4 regions of the Paenibacillus sp. FSL L8-0494 genome follow, and region 3 is predicted to be linked to each of the others. Evidence: riboswitches for the same ligand, from Rfam matches in the RefSeq annotation. Region 3 holds a riboswitch; each other region holds the start of a gene.

Region 1 (4,232 bases), 1.7 Mb from region 3:
TGCTAATCCTCCCTCCTTTGGTGAACCTATCAAATTCAGTTCAGAAATCCAGTCAACGGTGACGAAGCAAAAGCAACTTCTTCTACAGGACCGAGTCCTGCCAAATAAGCTTTGCGGCCAGCGGATATCGCCTCGCGGAACGCTTCCGCCATGACGAGCGGATTACGTGCCGTTGCGATAGCCGTATTAAGCAGAACAGCAGCGGCCCCCATCTCCATTGCTTCCGCCGCTTCCGAGGGCTTGCCAATTCCGGCATCTACAATAATCGGCAAATTCACTTCTTCAATAAGAATACGCACAAGCTCCTTGGTGCGCAGGCCGCGATTCGTCCCGATCGGCGCACCAAGCGGCATCACAGCAGCAGCACCGGCATCTCTCAGACGTAAAGCAGCCGAAAGGTCCGGACTCATATATGGCAGTACTACAAAACCCTCCGCCGCTAGAATCTCTGTAGCTCGTATGGTCTCCAGATTATCTGGAAGCAGGTATTTCTGATCATTGATCACTTCGATCTTCACCCAGTTCCCCAGTCCCGCAGCTCTTGCTAATCTCGCAATACGGACTGCCTCTTCCGCTGTACGCGCTCCTGAGGTATTAGGCAGAAGAGTCATGTGGCCGGGAATGTGGTTCATGATATTTTCTGCTCCACCTTCCGGGTCCACTCGGCGAAGCGCTACAGTAATCACCTGAGAACCAGAGCTTGCGATCACTTCGGGGATCAGAGCATTCCGGCTATATTTTCCGGTTCCGATAAATAATCTACTAGTTAATTCGATGCCTCCAATATGTAACGGGTCATGCATGAAATTACCTCCCTTTGGTTCTTATAAATTTCTCAAAATTCTATACCGCTCCATCTCAACCCCCACCAACAAAGTGCACCAGTTCCAAACGATCATCCTCGCTCAGAGCAGTACTTTCATAATTCTCCTTACTGACAATTTCTCCATTCAGCTCAATGATCATCAGACGACCCGACCACTCAGGAAGACTGATCAAATCAGCTATAGTTTGAATACCACCAGAACACTCTGCGGATTTCCCGTTAATCAACAGTCTCATTCTGAATCACCCCCTTCGCCTATGCTTTTACCTCCCGGCTATGAATGAACCGCCTTATGAATAGCTTTGGCGGCCTCATAAGGATCATCCGCTCCGCAAATTCCGGACATCACAGCAATTCCTGCCGCGCCTTGCCTAATGATCTGCGCCGCATTAGCGGGACCAATTCCGCCAATCGCAATTACAGGAATAGAGCTAGTCTTCACCGTTTCTGCAAGCAGCTCTAACCCACGTGCGGGCAGCCCTAGCTTGCTCGCCGAGGGAAATACATGGCCAAACAAGCAATAATCAGCTCCCTGCTCTGAAGCATTCGCCGCTTCTTCCGGAGAATGAACCGATCTCCCCAGCCAAAGCTGAGGTGCAATTCGCCGGGCTGTAAGCGGGCTCAGACTGTGCCCAGCCAACTGAACACCCGCGGCACCAGCTGCCAATGCTACATCGATCCGGTCATTGATTATCAGTTTGGTAGCGGGTATACCGGCAGCCAACAGCTCCTGTGCCGCAGAGAGCAGTTCGCGTGCTGGACATTGCTTCTCTCTTAAGTGAATATAATCGACCCATGTCTGCACCGTGACAGCCAGTTCAACAAATTGTCTCAACAGCTGCTTGCCGTCTGATATTAGATGGATCTCAGCTTGTACCACTCGCGATCTCCTCTCTCTCACTTCCCTGTAGGCCAGTAAAAAACAAAAAAACTGCCCCCGTAAGGAAGGCAGTCAGAATCTGTATATAGACGGTACTACAAATAGCCCGACAACAGAAATTCGTTCTCCACTTCCCTACGCTGGTCTTAACCAGATCAGGTTCAAAGGGTCCGGAAATCCATTCCGTCTCAGCCAATCGGCACCCCTAGTGACATAAATATACAATTTTGAAATACTAACGTGGTTTATAGTAACATATTTTTTTATTGAAATACACCCATTTATTCACATTAGCTGTACTAATCTAACCGTTTACTATCTCGCCACCATTTACATGAATAACCTGTCCAGTCACATAACTGGAATCGTCAGAGGCTAGATATACATAGGCTGGCGCCAGCTCCTCTGGTTGTCCAGGCCGTTTCATAGGCTGCGTGCCTCCAAACTCGCTAACCTGCTTCGCATCAAAGGTAGAGGGAATTAGCGGTGTCCAGATTGGACCTGGTGCTACACCGTTTACCCGTATGCCCTTCTCCGCCAGATTCGTGGACAAAGATCGTGTGAAACTCAGGATAGCTCCTTTAGTTGATGAATAGTCCAGCAGCTGCGGGCTTCCGCGATAAGCGGTAATTGAAGTTGTATTTATAATTGTAGATCCTGCTTTTAAATGAGGCATAGCTGCTTTTGTTAAATAGAACATCGCAAATATATTCGTACGGAAAGTACGCTCTAGCTGCTCGGAAGTAATATCCTCGATCTTAGCTTGCGGATGTTGCTCCGCCGCGTTATTGATGAGAATATCAAGCTTTCCTAAGCCCTCTACCGTCTGTTTAATAAGATCCTTACAGAATTTCTCGTCACCGATATCACCTGGAATTAGGATACATTTGCGGCCTTCCTGCTCGACCTGACGTTTAGTTTCCTCTGCATCTGAGTGTTCATTAAGATATGAAATGACCACATCAGCACCTTCTTTAGCAAAAAGCACAGCAACTGCACGCCCAATTCCGCTGTCTCCACCGGTAATCAACGCCGCCTTGTCTTGCAGTTTACCTGCTGCTTTATAATTTGCCGGCTCGTATTTGGGCAGCGGCGTCATTTCACTCTCAATCCCTGGCTGATGATGCTGCTCCTGTGGGGGTAAGGTTTTTGTAGCTTGTTTATTATTGCCTGACATCTTCCCTATCTCCTCTCGTTAAGCAAATTGATAGTTAACTGATCATCTTAGGATGGCACAACAATGCATGTTTATACGCTGGGTTTGTCATTTTCTTAAATCGCTTTACGAATCTTACTTACCACAATGCAAGTAGAAATAAACAACCGTGGATGTAAACTGCTGTAAGTGGAGAGGACTTCACTGCATACAAAAAGGCACAGCACCGCTGCTGTGCCTTGAATTGTTCACCCTAACTATTTCAAAGAAGAAACATGATTTTCTGCATTCACTTCATGTTCCAGTACCCACATAAAATAAAGAGCTTTAGCTGCTTTCTCCCGGGTCACTATGGCTTTAGGTTCTAGTTCTGTCCCATTGACCATTTGGCCTCTAGCAATCCCCACTTCAGATCTAATAAGCCCTAATTCATAAGCACTTTTCACTTTTGAAATTAAAAAAGGAGAAATGTCCGCCGTATCAACCAGCTGCTGCCAGGATACAAGTGGATAGTACATCGCTCCTCTAGCTCCTGGATCCAGATTGAAATCATAACCAGGATCTCCTAGCACTACTGCTGTGCCGTTATAATCAGTCATGTACTTAGGTTTATTAGCAAACTTTACTTGGTAAACATCATAGAGAATAGCACCCATCGTTTCACGTGACAGCTTACCTTTCGGATAATAGGCAAGATCTGATCTTTCCACTTTCATTAACTTAGAAATACTGCGTGTGAATTCAGCAACTGTCATCTCCGTATCTGGCTTAAAATTCCCTTGACGGTCTTTGCCCATTACTCCCAGCTGGATTAATTTTTCAATTTGATTGCGGTAATAAGCAGCTTCCCCGGTCGTCGTATCATTAGTTATTTCCGGAAAAACCTTATCCCAGTTGCCTGTTAGTGCCGCATGCTTAACGTTCCCTTTAAGATAAGCAGTAATGGAGGCAGCAGTAGAATCGCCAGTAGCACCTTTCTCTACAAGCTCCGTAACAATCATCCGCGAAAATTGTTTGGCGAGCGCTTCTTTAAAATGAGTCCCATCGATTTTCTTTGAAGGATGCCCGTTAGCGTAACTTCCGTCATTTGTTTTGCCTGGAGTTTCTCCGGCTTCAATTGACATGAAGAGGGCTGTTATCGCTTCTACTCCGATCTCGTTATAATATTTCAGACTTTCCGAGTTAAGGTCAATAAGTGTAACTCCAGATTCATCTGCAACCCGTTTAAGAATATCTACAAACTTTCTTGATTTAAAAGAATTCTCATAGATATATCCCGGACTTGCATTCCCTTTAATTCTGGACATTGGCGTTACCAGTACTGGTATCATGCCCCGGGCTTGGATCGCAGGGAGATAAACTTCTTTAAG
Region 2 (4,232 bases), 5.6 Mb from region 3:
GTTACGCTTGAGCATTTGAACGAGGCATGGGGAGCTGTTTTTTGGAATCAAAGCTATAGTGACTGGTCTCAGGTCTATCTTCCACGTCCGACTCCAGTACCGAAGCAACCCAATCCTCATCAGGCATTGGATGAAAAACGGTTTATTTCGGACAATACAATTTCTTTTGCCAAAAACCAAGCGGATATCATTCGTAAACTTGCCCCTAAGCAATGGGTAACCACGAACGGTCTGTTCGGTCATCTCGATAGCCATGAAATGACGGATGAACTGCTGGATTTCTTCAGCTATGATTCCTATCCTCAGTTCTCTACTATTTTTTATGACCCGAATGAGCGGAATCCGCTGAATGATAGAGGCTGGGGACTGTCATTATCTGTTGTTCGTTCGATATCCCCGAATTTCTGCATTATGGAGCAGCAGTCAGGCCCGGGTGGCTGGGTGAACCGGATGGATATGCCTTCTCCAAAGCCCGGGCAGATGCGGTTATGGACTTATCAGTCGATCGCTCATGGGGCAGATATGGTGTTATATTTCCGCTGGCGGACAGCTACGATGGGCAATGAAATTTATTGGCATGGAATCAATGACTATCATAATCAGCCTAACCGGAGAGTGCGGGAAGCGGGGCAGATCGGTCAGGAGCTGGCAGCAGCAGGTCAAGCGTTTATCGGTACTCATAATCAGGCTAACGTTGCTATTGTTCGTGATTATGACAATGAGTGGGATGGAGAATACGATGTTTGGCATGGCCCGTTTATGTGGAAGAGCAATAAGGAGTGGTACAAGGCTCTTCAGCGGAAGCATATCCCGAATGACGTGCTCTATCTGCGCAAAAAAACAACGCTGGAGGAGCTTGCAAGGTACGACGTGCTTATCTATCCTCACCCAGCGATTATGACAGATGAGACAGCGTCTCTGCTGGATGAATATGTTCAACAAGGCGGCAAACTGATCTTCGGCTGTAGAACTGGCTATAAGGATGAGCGCGGTCAATGTTATATGCGTCCTTTCCCAGGTACTGCTAAGGATCTATGCGGGATCACAGTTGAAGAATTCACAATGGTTAAGGGCAGTCGTCAGCCAACAACAATTAGCTGGTCGGGCGCGACCGAAGTCGTTACAGGAGCAGATGACTTTAATGATATTCTCAAAATAGAGGAAGCTTCGGTTGAAGTGATGGCGGTTTACGCCTCTGATTATTATGCGGGAAAACCGGCGGTAACTAGAAATCGTCGCGGCAAGGGTGAGGTTTGGTATTACGGAGCCGTATTTAACGAACAGGCAGCGGCTGAGATCATAAAATTAATTGATCTACAATCGCCAGCAAATTGGCTGGAGCTCCCAGAAGAGGTAGAGCTGCAAGTCCGTACCGGAGCTTCTTCCAGTTATGCTTTTTTGCTTAATTATAGTGAGACTCCTGTCACGATCCATCTTCATGAGACCAAAACAGATTTACTGAGCGGCACAACATTGTCGGGCGAGGTGCTTCTGGAAGGATTTGGGGTATTGGTGTTATACTAACGTACACATTGATCTCACATTTGAGTAGATTTGGATAATTCTCTCTTTTCGGTTATACTTTGAAGTAGCAATTATAGTCACGGGAGCTTGGTGGGACCAGGCTGAGAGGATAGTTATAACTATCGACCGTCAAACCTGATCTGGATAATGCCAGCGGAGGAAATGGAGCTCTATTTCTATTTGTCTACTCTAAGGCCGCATCTTATACAGATGTGGCCTTTTCTATGTGTGGGGAGTAGACCGTCTCCGCTTGATCAAATCACCTTATAGGAGGAATTGAGATGACAAGCGAATTGAACAACGATCCAATCAATCTATCAGCTTTTCCAGCAAGTCAAAAAGTCTATGTAAAGGGTTCACGGTCTGATATTCAGGTCCCTATGCGGGAGATCTCACTTAGTCCAACTGCGGGCATAGACGGCGAAGAGGAGAATGCCCCAATTCATGTCTATGACACAAGTGGGGCTTACACGGATGCTAATATTCATACTGATATTCGTCAGGGGTTAGAGCCCAATCGTCTAAGCTGGATTGAGGAACGAGGGGATGTGGAAGCGTACGAAGGAAGAACCGTGAAGCCTGAAGATAACGGGAATGCAACGGGAAAAGCTGTGGCGGAAGTGTTTCCAGCGCTCCATAGAAAACCTTTGCGAGCGAAAAAGGGGCGTAATGTCTCTCAAATGCATTATGCACGCAAAGGGATTATTACTTCGGAAATGGAATACGTTGCGATTCGTGAGAATGTGACACCGGAATTTGTAAGAGATGAAGTAGCCCGCGGCCGCGCCATCATTCCAGCGAATATCAATCATCCAGAGAGTGAACCAATGATTATTGGGCGTAATTTTTTGGTAAAGATCAATGCCAATATTGGAAACTCCGCAGTATCCTCATCCATAGAGGAAGAGGTGGAGAAAATGAGATGGGCTACCCGCTGGGGTGCAGACAATATAATGGATCTCTCCACAGGTAAAAACATCCATACGACACGCGAGTGGATCATCCGTAATTCTCCTGTTCCTATTGGAACGGTGCCTATTTATCAAGCTTTGGAAAAAGTGAATGGGAAAGCGGAAGATTTAACGTGGGAAGTATACCGTGATACGCTCATTGAGCAAGCGGAGCAAGGGGTGGACTATTTTACCATTCATGCGGGAGTTCTGCTTCGTTATATCCCGTTGACGGCACAACGTATGACAGGTATTGTTTCAAGAGGTGGCTCCATTATGGCGGCATGGTGTCTTGCGCATCATCAAGAGAACTTTTTATATACACATTTTGAAGAGATATGTGAAATCATGAAGCTGTACGATGTTTCTTTTTCCCTAGGCGATGGATTACGTCCGGGTTCGATTGCTGATGCGAATGATGAAGCACAATTTGCCGAGTTAGAGACGTTAGGTGAATTAACAGCTATGGCTTGGAGTCATGATGTACAGGTGATGGTAGAGGGTCCAGGACATGTGCCGATGCACTTGATTAAAGAGAATATGGATAAGCAACTTGAAACTTGCAACGAAGCCCCTTTTTATACGTTAGGTCCACTGACTACAGATATTGCGCCGGGGTATGATCATATTACCTCTGCTATAGGTGCAGCGATGATTGGTTGGTTCGGTACAGCAATGTTATGTTACGTAACTCCGAAGGAGCATCTTGGCCTGCCTAATAAGGAAGATGTACGTGTAGGGGTCATTACTTATAAAATAGCGGCACATGCCGCAGATTTGGCGAAAGGGCATAAAGGAGCACAAGACCGGGATAACGCTCTTTCGAAAGCCCGTTTTGAATTTCGTTGGCGTGATCAATTTCATTTATCGTTAGATCCTGAGCGAGCGCTCGAATATCATGATGAGACATTGCCTGCGGAAGGCGCTAAAACAGCTCATTTCTGTTCCATGTGCGGGCCGAAATTTTGCAGTATGAAGATCTCTCATAATATCCGTAATTCGACGAGAATTGAATCAGGAATGCAAGAGAAGGCAGAAGAGTTTCTCCAAGGCGGGAGCCTCATTTATAGATAACTTTTTCTGCTAAAAAGAAATATCTAAAAGAAGTCGTCATTGGCGGCTTCTTCTTTTATACTTTGAATAGATAGGAGTTGATGAAATGGAAGCGATTCGTTCAGAGGAAGCCATTTTAGAGGATTTAAGTAATAGTTTCTATCATTTTTTTGGATTGAAAGTCCTTCATGCTACCCCAATAAAACGTGGCTGGTTAAATCTTAAATGGAAAATCACAACGGATTCAGGGCAATTTCTACTTAAACAATACAACAAAAAAAGATATAAATTGTATAACCCAGAAGAGCTGAACTTTGCCTTTTCTCAACAGAAAAGATTGTATCTACAGGGGCTCCCATGTCCCGGATTGTTGGCTTATAACAATAATGTTTTACTGGAATCAGATCAGGGAGAAACGTTTATGGCAATGGAATATTGTGAAGGCCGTGTCATAGAGCCGGGTAAGATTAATATCCATCAAATGTTTGATTTGGGTCGTGCCACAGGTAAAATGCATCGTTTATTAAATGATGGGACCATTAGTTTGAAAAGAACCCCACAATTTATTCCACAAAGCCCTGAGGAACGTTTAGAACATTGGAATGTACTCCTACAACAATCAAAGGAAATGGGTAAAACCTCACTTATCACTGACCTAGAGATACAACTAAGAGCGACTGAAGAAATAGATCCGGAAATATTCGA
Region 3 (4,232 bases):
AATTCTCTCGACGGATATATTCATATGTCCCTTTCAGCTTGGATTCGTGACGATACGTGTCCAGCTGGAGGGGGATTCGATTCCCTTTAGTATTGCCCTAGAATTCGCGGATCGTTTCCGTGCGCTAGAGAAAACCTTCATACAGGATGACTACACTTATATTCATTGCGGGGAACAGACCTATGAGATGGTAGAGGATTTTGTCTTCCGAAATTTGGTGGATGGACTGGAGCCATATCTGGATCAATCGGATATCAATGGGGCTTATTTTGAGACCCTTCCTTTTTTCGTAGATGAAAGAATGCAGGTGCAAGCTTTTTACGGCTTTCAGAATGAAGAAGGTTCTGATGAGATTAGTGTAAATCTACGCTATCGCGCCTCACAGCTTGATGGAATTGATCTGAACGGAAAGCCCTATGCCAGTGCAAGCGATCCAGCGTATATTGCAAACTATTGTCATGAGCATTCCTATAATCGCTGGGGCCCAGACACGTATTATATGATGAATGAGCAGACCTTTTGCTGCATGACCCGGGCTGAACAGGAGATTGCTGTAAGTCTAGCCAACCAGATGTATGGGCAATATTATTACGGATTTTTACTCAATATTTTCCACAAAATCGTTCTGCTGAAGCTCGCCAATATGCACTCCCGACTTCGGATTAATCATGATTATGAGGAAATAGACAATCTAATCTATTCCATCAATAAGTTCTCGGCAAAGTTCTACTTCTTGGAGTTGATTTCCCAGTCGCAGGGCCGGGAGATATTTCTTCAGCTGCGTAAAGTATACGGAAACGACGCTTTATTCGAGGAAGTGAAAGAAACCTTAAATGACCTGTTTCAGTATCAGGATAAGTTTCAGTCCAAGCGACGGGATAATCTGCTGATGATTCTCACTGTATTTACGGTAGTAAGCGGGATTTACGGCATGAATCAGGTCATTGACGATCTGGATGGAAAGATTCAATGGAGTAAAATGATTGGATATTCCCCCTTTGAATTTCTTGCCCTCTTCGTGATCATGAGCGGGATTCTGATCAGCGTTGTCCTCACGCTAGGGGCGCTGGTTAGTGAGCTTAAACGGCGTCACCGCAAGAAATATAAAGATCTAGACTAGCAAAAAAGAAACTACTGGATTGGAAAAATTCAGGAGTGCACTACTAGACATTCCGAGTACAGCCGTCTATAATACACCGTATGCGAGAAATATAAGACATTAAGTATAGGTACAAAACTTATGCTTACTTATATTGCACATAGAAATACCCGTTAACTTCATAGAACCAGGGGTGCTGGAATTGGCCGGCTGAGATTGTATCCCACAAGATACTGACCCTTATACCTGATCTGGATAATGCCAGCGTAGGAATCGCCAATTGGTTCTGGTCCCTGTGACCTTGACTAACCTTGCGCCAAGCCAGCGTCCCGATCACTCGGGGCGCTTTTTTTGTAAGATCACTAAAAGATGTAGAAAAACGTACATACTACACTTTACGGTTCATGTTGTGAAGACGGGATTCTTGTAACCTTAAAGGAGAGAAGAAGACATGCACCTCAAAAAAGCACTTACGTTGTGCCTCACCTGTGTACTCATTCTTGCCATTGCCGGATGCGGCAGCAACAATGGGAATACAGCCGGAAACAAAGCAAATGCTACTGATCCAACTGCAGCGGCTGGGACGGATGCTCCAAAAGAGCTCACCAAAGTTAAAGTCGCACTCGACTGGACACCGAACACGAATCATACCGGTCTATACGTAGCTAAGGATCTTGGTTACTACGCTGAAGAAGGTCTGGACGTCGAAATCGTTCAACCAGGCGCAGCGGGTTCTGATACTATGGTTACTTCTGGCGAAGCCGCATTTGGCATCAGCGCGCAAGAAGGATTAACTCTAGCCCGTCTACAAGGCGTCCCCCTTGTCTCGATAGCAGCTATTATTCAGCATAATACATCGGGATTCGCCGCTCCAGTAGATCGCAATATTAAATCACCAAAGGATTTCGAAGGTAAAACCTACGGAGGCTGGGGCTCACCGGCCGAAGAAGCAGCCATGAAGGCTATCATGGATCCTGAAGGTGGCGATGTGAAAAAGGTGAAGTTGATCAGTATCGGTGAAGCTGATTATTTTACCGCCGTCAAACGTGACATTGATTTCGCCTGGATTTTCTACGCTTGGACTGGCGTTGAGGCTGAGTTGCGTGGCGAGCCATTGGATATGCTGTACTTAAAGGATTATGCGCCACAGCTCGATTATTACACGCCTGTGCTGACGACGAGTGAGAAGCAAATTGCAGATCATCCTGAGCTGGTGAAGGCCTTCATGAAAGCCACATCAAAAGGTTATCAATATGCCATTGATCATCCGGAAGAGGCTGCCGGTATGTTATCGAAGGCCGTTCCTGACCTGGACGCCGACCTTGTCCTAGCTAGCCAAAAATGGCTTAGCCCAAAATACAAGGACGATGCTGCCCGCTGGGGCGAGCAAAAAACCGAGGTCTGGCAAAATTACGGCGACTGGATGTATGATCTGAAGTTGCTGGATAAACCGCTGGATGCTGCTAGTGCATTCAGTAATGATTTTTTACCGGCGGAATAGAGAGCGGACTTCAGAACCAAGAAGGTTGGACGTCACTTGAGGAAGGAGGAACGGAGCGTAGTGATGTGCTACGTGAGTACCGGACTTCCCAAGTTCGTTCAAGATTCGATGTCGAGTTTGCTTCCTGAGTTACTTCGTTATCAAAGTTGGCTTTTTGAACTTACCTTATAATTTAAGAGTTCAAAAAGTCGGCTTTCAGAACCAAGAAGGTTGGACGTTACTTGAGGAAGGAGGAACGGAGCGTAGTGATGTGCTACGTGAGTACCGGACTTCCCAAGTTCGTTCAAGATTCGATGTCGAGTTTGCTTCCTGAGTTACTTCGTTATCAAAGTTGGCTTTTTGAACTTAACTTATAATTTAAGAGTTCAAAAAGACGGCTTTCAGAACCAAGAAGGTTGGACGTTACTTGAGGAAGGAGGAACGGAGCGTAGTGATGTGCTACGTGAGTACCGGACTTCCCAAGTTCGTTCAAGATTCGACGTCGAGTTTGCTTCCTGAGTTACTTTGTTATCAAAGTTGGCTTTTTGAACTTAACTTATAATTTAAGAGTTCAAAAAGACGGCTTTCAGAACCAAGAAGGTTGGACGTTACTTGAGGAAGGAGGAACGGAGCGTAGTGATGTGCTACGTGAGTACCGGACTTCCCAAGTTCGTTCAAGATTCGACGTCGAGTTTGCTTCCTGAATTACTTCGTTATCAAAGTTGGCTTTTTGAACTTACCATATAAAATGAGAGGATTGATTATTGTGGCTAACACCCTACTAAGCATTCAAGTAATTCCAAAAACTCCGAACAATGAGGATTCCATCCCATACGTAGATAAAGCGATTGAGGTCATTCAAAAATCCGGTGTTAAACATCAGGTGAATCCGCTGGAAACCACAATGGAAGGTGAGCTTAGCGAGCTGCTGGAGGTTGTGCGTCAGATGCAAGAGGCGTTGATCGAAGCAGGCAGTCCAAGCGTAATTTCGCAGATCAAAATCGCTCATAATCCTAACGGAATCAGCATGGATAAATTGACGGAGAAATATCGGCCGTGAGATCGACCTGGAAGCTAATATGGCCGCCCCTTGTGGCGGTCGTCTTCTTTTTAACCGTATGGCAGCTATCTGTATCTGTATTTCATATTGAATCCTGGATTCTGCCGAGTCCTGCTGATATTGCCCGTGAATCCACCAGTAACGCTTCTGGTCTTTGGGCTCATACGATGGCTACGCTGCGGCTCACTTTAATTGGTTTTCCCATCGGTACGGGGGTAGGTCTGATCGTCGCTTTGCTTTTGCATCTCTTGCCTTGGGCTAGACGGGCTTTTTATCCACTCATTATTCTGAGTCAAAATGTTCCCTCCATCGCGCTCGGCCCCCTACTCATTATCTGGTTCGGCTTTGGTCTTTTGCCCAAAATCGTGCTGATTACACTAGTATGTTTCTTCCCGGTAGCTGTCGCTGCGATGGGCGGCCTGGCCCAAAGTGATCAGGTCATGATGAATTATATGAAAATGGCTGGCGCAAGCAAGTGGCAAATCTTCACCAAGCTGGAGCTACCCTCTTCTATCCCGGCACTATTTTCCGGTGTAAAAATATCTGCTACTTATGCGGTTATGGGCGCCGTGGTCGCTGAATGGATTGGCGCG
Region 4 (4,232 bases), 2.4 Mb from region 3:
TCCTTTAGGTCGCAGAGTAACGATCGAGTCGTTTCTCCAAGTAATTTTGCAGCGCCGACAGCACAGAACAGAACACTAAATAAAACAATCCTGCTTCGGAGTATACCAGCAGAGGCTCATAAGTGGTAGAGGCTACCTGCTGTGCGGTTCTAAACATCTCCGTATAGGTGATGATCGCTGCAAGCGAAGTATCTTTAACCAAGCTAATAAAGGAATTGGACAACGGCGGTACAGAAACGCGCGCAGCTTGTGGCAGAATTACGCGGCGCAGAGCCTGCCCACGAGTCATCCCGACTGAGAAGGCAGCTTCCCATTGGCCTTTATGTATCGACAGGATAGCAGCGCGTACGATTTCCGATGAATAAGCCCCTACGCTAAGGGTAAATCCAATGGTGGCGGCAATGAAGGGGTCGAGTACAATACCAACAGCCGGCAAACCATAAAATATAATAAATAGCTGCACTAACAATGGGGTTCCTCGAATAACCCACACATAAAAACGGGCGATTAGCTTCGGAATTACCCACGGTGAAAGACGTGCCAGCGCGGTTAGGATCGCCAAAATCAATCCAAGCACAAAGGAAAGTAGCGCCAACGGAATGGTAAAAGCCACCCCGGCTTTTAGCAGGGGTAGCAGTGTGTCTAAGAAAATTTGTATTTTGCGGTCATCCATTATTCAGACATCCTTTTTAGCTTCCAGGCTTAATTAGCCTTGCTAGCCTTGTATTATTTTGAAACGTCAGCTCCAAAGTATTTCTCGGAAATTTTCAAGTACGTTCCATCACTCTTCATCTCTGTAATCGCATCACTGACCGCTTTCACCAGCTCATCATTACCTTTCAGGAATACCGCGGCACTTTGTGATCCTTCAGGAATCTCATCAACCACTTTAATTTTTGCATCTGGTTTTTGTTTTTTCAGATCCAGATAAGACAAGCCATCATTCACAGTTGCATCAATACGTCCCGAAGTCAGCAGGTCCATCGCTTGATTGAAACCGTCCGTAGCTACGATTTCAGCACCGTTCTCACGAGCGATGTCGGATAAGTTACTTGTCAGGGATTGTCCGGCTTTTTTACCCTTAAGATCGGCAAAGGTCTTAATATCCTCATTGTCTTCGCTCACAATCAATACTGCTTTGGATACGATATAGGGTTCAGAGAAATCATATTTCACTTTGCGATCTTCGTTAATGGAAACTTCATTAAAGATTACATCAAACCGTTTCGCATCCATTCCAGCGAAAATACCATCCCACTGAGTTTCAAAAAATTCAGCTTTAACACCTAAACGCTTTGCTACTTCTTCAGCAATTTCCACGTCAAAACCAGTCAATTTCCCCGCAGTGTCATGATAAGTAAAAGGCGCATAAGTCCCTTCTGTACCTATCCGCAATTTGCCGCTGGCTTTCACAGCCTCCAAACTGTTTTGCGCTGAAGATGCTGCTCCACCATTCGTTCCAGCTGTAGGTTCAGCAGCCGTATTGGTATTCGAATTATTGCCGCAAGCCGCTACAAGGACCACGGTTAACGCCAATATAATAGTTAAACTCCATTTTTTCATTATTAAATCCCCTCTCTCTATCCGGTTTTTTTCCGGTAAATTGAATAGTACACTGCCATCACATGATCGTCAATACTTTTTTCCGATTATATACATCGGAATTATAATATTAACTAGATTCCTACCTATATCTTACCCAATCTTGGATTAATCCTTCACTTCTTTCTCTCTTTACTTCTCAGAAAGATATGGTATATTTATAAACAAATTAATATGGACCTGTTATTTCACTAGGGGAGTCGGCCGACTGAGACGGAGCTTCAAGCTCCGGACCCTTGGAACCTGATCTGGATCATACCAGCGGAGGGAAGTGGAGCAGAATTTTCATCAAGCATGTTAAGTGTTATTATGCAGAATGAACTTTTTGACCCATTCATTTCCTCTGGAAATGGATGGGTCTTTATTTGTTTAGGCGCTCCACAAAAATTTTAGGAGGTTAGATCATCACGACCATTTTATCTATTCAAGGCCTAACCTACTCTTTTCCGGAATCTGAGCACCCCCCTGTATTCGCAGATCTATCTATGGATATCAGGCAAGGGGAATTCGTCTCCGTAGTAGGTGCTAGCGGATGCGGGAAAAGTACATTTTTCAAAACGATTGCCGGTTTACTCGAACCTACTCACGGAAAAATAAAACTCTCTACGCACCCGTCAACCGCTAGTCGTTTAGGTCAGATCGCTTATATGCCTCAGCAGGATTTATTGCTGCCTTGGAGGACAGTGCTCGACAACTGCCTTTTGCCTTGGGAGATCAAGCCCAGATTCAATAAACAAGAAACGATCACTCAGATTCGGGAAATGTTGACCCGCTTCGGCTTAGCAGATGTAGAGAAGGCTTATCCCCATGAACTTTCGGGTGGAATGAAACAGCGAGTCGCATTTCTGCGCACCTTAGTGGCTGGAGGCGGAACTGGTCTGATGCTGCTGGATGAGCCCTTTGGCGCTCTCGATGCCATGACCAAACGCGAGATACACCGTTGGCTGTTGGAGTTATGGGGTGAATTGAATCAGACGATTATGCTCATCACTCATGATCTGGAAGAAGCACTATTGCTCAGTGACCGGATTTATTTATTATCTGGCGGTGCGCACAGCGAATTACAGGAGATCGTTGTGGATCTACCAAGGCCAAGACATTATAAGATGAACTATGAACCCCGGTTTATAGCACTGCGGGCAGAGCTGGAGCGGAGATTACATGCGACCTATACCTTTTAAAAAACATCTAGACAATTATGGTCCCTTCGTTCTTCTGGTACTGCTCATTCTTGTAATCTGGGAGTCAGCTGTTCGCCTTCACATGATTCCAGCCTTTATTCTCCCTGCACCTTCATCTATTGGCTTCGCATTGATCGAGCACAGGCAATTATTATTCGGACAGCATTTATTGGCAACGTTACAGGAGATACTGGTGGGTTTTGTCCTTTCTGTTATTTGTGGTGTATTGCTGGGCACTGGAATGTTCCTGTATCGCCCCATAGAAAAGGCCATCTATCCCTTTCTTATCATTAGCCAGACGATCCCATTAATTGCGCTATCCCCCATTTTTATTATGTGGTTCGGATATTCGCTGTGGAGCAAAGTGGCTGTGGTGTTTTTGACGGCTTTTTTTCCAGTCGTAGTGAGTACATATGATGGACTTCGTACAAGTGGCCAGACTTACAAGGACTTATTATTAACATTTGGTGCAAACCGCTGGCAGCTGCTTGTCAAAACCCAAATTCCACTGGCGTTGCCTGCTTTTTTCTCTGGCTTAAAGCTGTCCATTGTATACTGCGTCATCGGAGCTACTATCGGGGAATGGCTCGGCGGCAGTAAAGGACTCGGTTACTTCAGCCGCAGAATGGCCGGAAATATGCAGAGCGATGAAATGTTCGCGGCTGTATTTCTGCTGTCCGCGCTTGGTGTGGTGCTTTTTCTGGCGATAGCTTTACTCGAACAATTATTTTTAAAGAAAAGAGGATCAAACCAATGAATCATTTAAAATCCCCACAACGAGGACTTATTTCTGTATTTCTAGTATGCACACTTTTGCTCTTAAGCAGCTGCGGGAAGGCAGACAAGATAAATAACAACTCCCAAACCGATCCCTCCAATACCGAAAATAAGCAGTCACACAAGCTGACGATTATGCTTGATTGGTATCCCAATGCCGTTCATTCCTTTCTATACGCTGCGCAACAACAAGGTTTTTTCCAAGAGGAAGGTTTGGATGTCGAGATCAAAATGCCTGCGGACAGCAATGATTCCCTAAAGCTTGTTGCAGCGAATCAAATTGATCTAGCGCTCAGTTATCAGCCTCAGGTACTTATGGCACGCGGCGAGAAAATCCCTGTACGTTCGATTGCAGCAATCGTGCGGCATCCACTGAATCATCTGATGGTTCCTCAGGCTGGCAGTATTCATAGTCCAAAAGAGCTCGCGGGAAAACAAATCGGCTATTCCTCCATTCCGCTCTATGAAGCGATGATTCGGACAATGATCCAGAGTGATGGAGGCGATCCTTCATCCGCCAAGCTGATTGACGTAGGTTTTGACCTCATCCCTGCGATCTCTACTGGACAAGTAGACGCAATAATGGGCGGGTTCATCAACCATGAACAACTAATCCTTGAAAAAGAGGGACATCCGGTCACTTCGCTTAATCCAACGGATTACGGAGTACCT

Evidence for each region. Region 3 has a riboswitch for thiamine pyrophosphate ahead of NYE35_RS02455 (ABC transporter substrate-binding protein). Riboswitches for the same ligand answer to the same signal wherever they lie in the genome.
Region 1: it holds a riboswitch for thiamine pyrophosphate, as region 3 does, so the genes downstream of both, NYE35_RS09850 (thiamine phosphate synthase) here and NYE35_RS02455 (ABC transporter substrate-binding protein) in region 3, are expected to answer to the same signal.
Region 2: it holds a riboswitch for thiamine pyrophosphate, as region 3 does, so the genes downstream of both, thiC (phosphomethylpyrimidine synthase ThiC) here and NYE35_RS02455 (ABC transporter substrate-binding protein) in region 3, are expected to answer to the same signal.
Region 4: it holds a riboswitch for thiamine pyrophosphate, as region 3 does, so the genes downstream of both, NYE35_RS13175 (ABC transporter ATP-binding protein) here and NYE35_RS02455 (ABC transporter substrate-binding protein) in region 3, are expected to answer to the same signal.

Annotation. Positions count from the first base shown of each region.
Region 1 is NZ_JBBOPQ010000001.1:2,213,316-2,217,547, reverse strand. It holds gene thiH (2-iminoacetate synthase ThiH) at 1-1, opposite strand, end outside; gene NYE35_RS09860 (thiazole synthase) at 36-803, opposite strand; gene thiS (sulfur carrier protein ThiS) at 859-1,062, opposite strand; gene NYE35_RS09850 (thiamine phosphate synthase) at 1,101-1,706, opposite strand; TPP riboswitch at 1,822-1,923, opposite strand; gene NYE35_RS09845 (SDR family oxidoreductase) at 2,011-2,883, opposite strand; gene NYE35_RS09840 (GDSL-type esterase/lipase family protein) at 3,120-4,232, opposite strand, start outside.
Region 2 is NZ_JBBOPQ010000001.1:6,150,130-6,154,361, reverse strand. It holds gene NYE35_RS27710 (beta-galactosidase) at 1-1,524, shown strand, start outside; TPP riboswitch at 1,594-1,703, shown strand; gene thiC (phosphomethylpyrimidine synthase ThiC) at 1,806-3,548, shown strand; gene NYE35_RS27700 (phosphotransferase) at 3,634-4,232, shown strand, end outside.
Region 3 is NZ_JBBOPQ010000001.1:521,995-526,226, reverse strand. It holds gene NYE35_RS02460 (hypothetical protein) at 1-1,120, shown strand, start outside; TPP riboswitch at 1,279-1,389, shown strand; gene NYE35_RS02455 (ABC transporter substrate-binding protein) at 1,551-2,600, shown strand; gene NYE35_RS02450 (thiamine-binding protein) at 3,346-3,639, shown strand; gene NYE35_RS02445 (ABC transporter permease) at 3,636-4,232, shown strand, end outside.
Region 4 is NZ_JBBOPQ010000001.1:2,939,611-2,943,842, reverse strand. It holds gene NYE35_RS13185 (amino acid ABC transporter permease) at 5-673, opposite strand; gene NYE35_RS13180 (amino acid ABC transporter substrate-binding protein) at 727-1,563, opposite strand; TPP riboswitch at 1,786-1,889, shown strand; gene NYE35_RS13175 (ABC transporter ATP-binding protein) at 2,088-2,783, shown strand; gene NYE35_RS13170 (ABC transporter permease) at 2,764-3,540, shown strand; gene NYE35_RS13165 (ABC transporter substrate-binding protein) at 3,537-4,232, shown strand, end outside.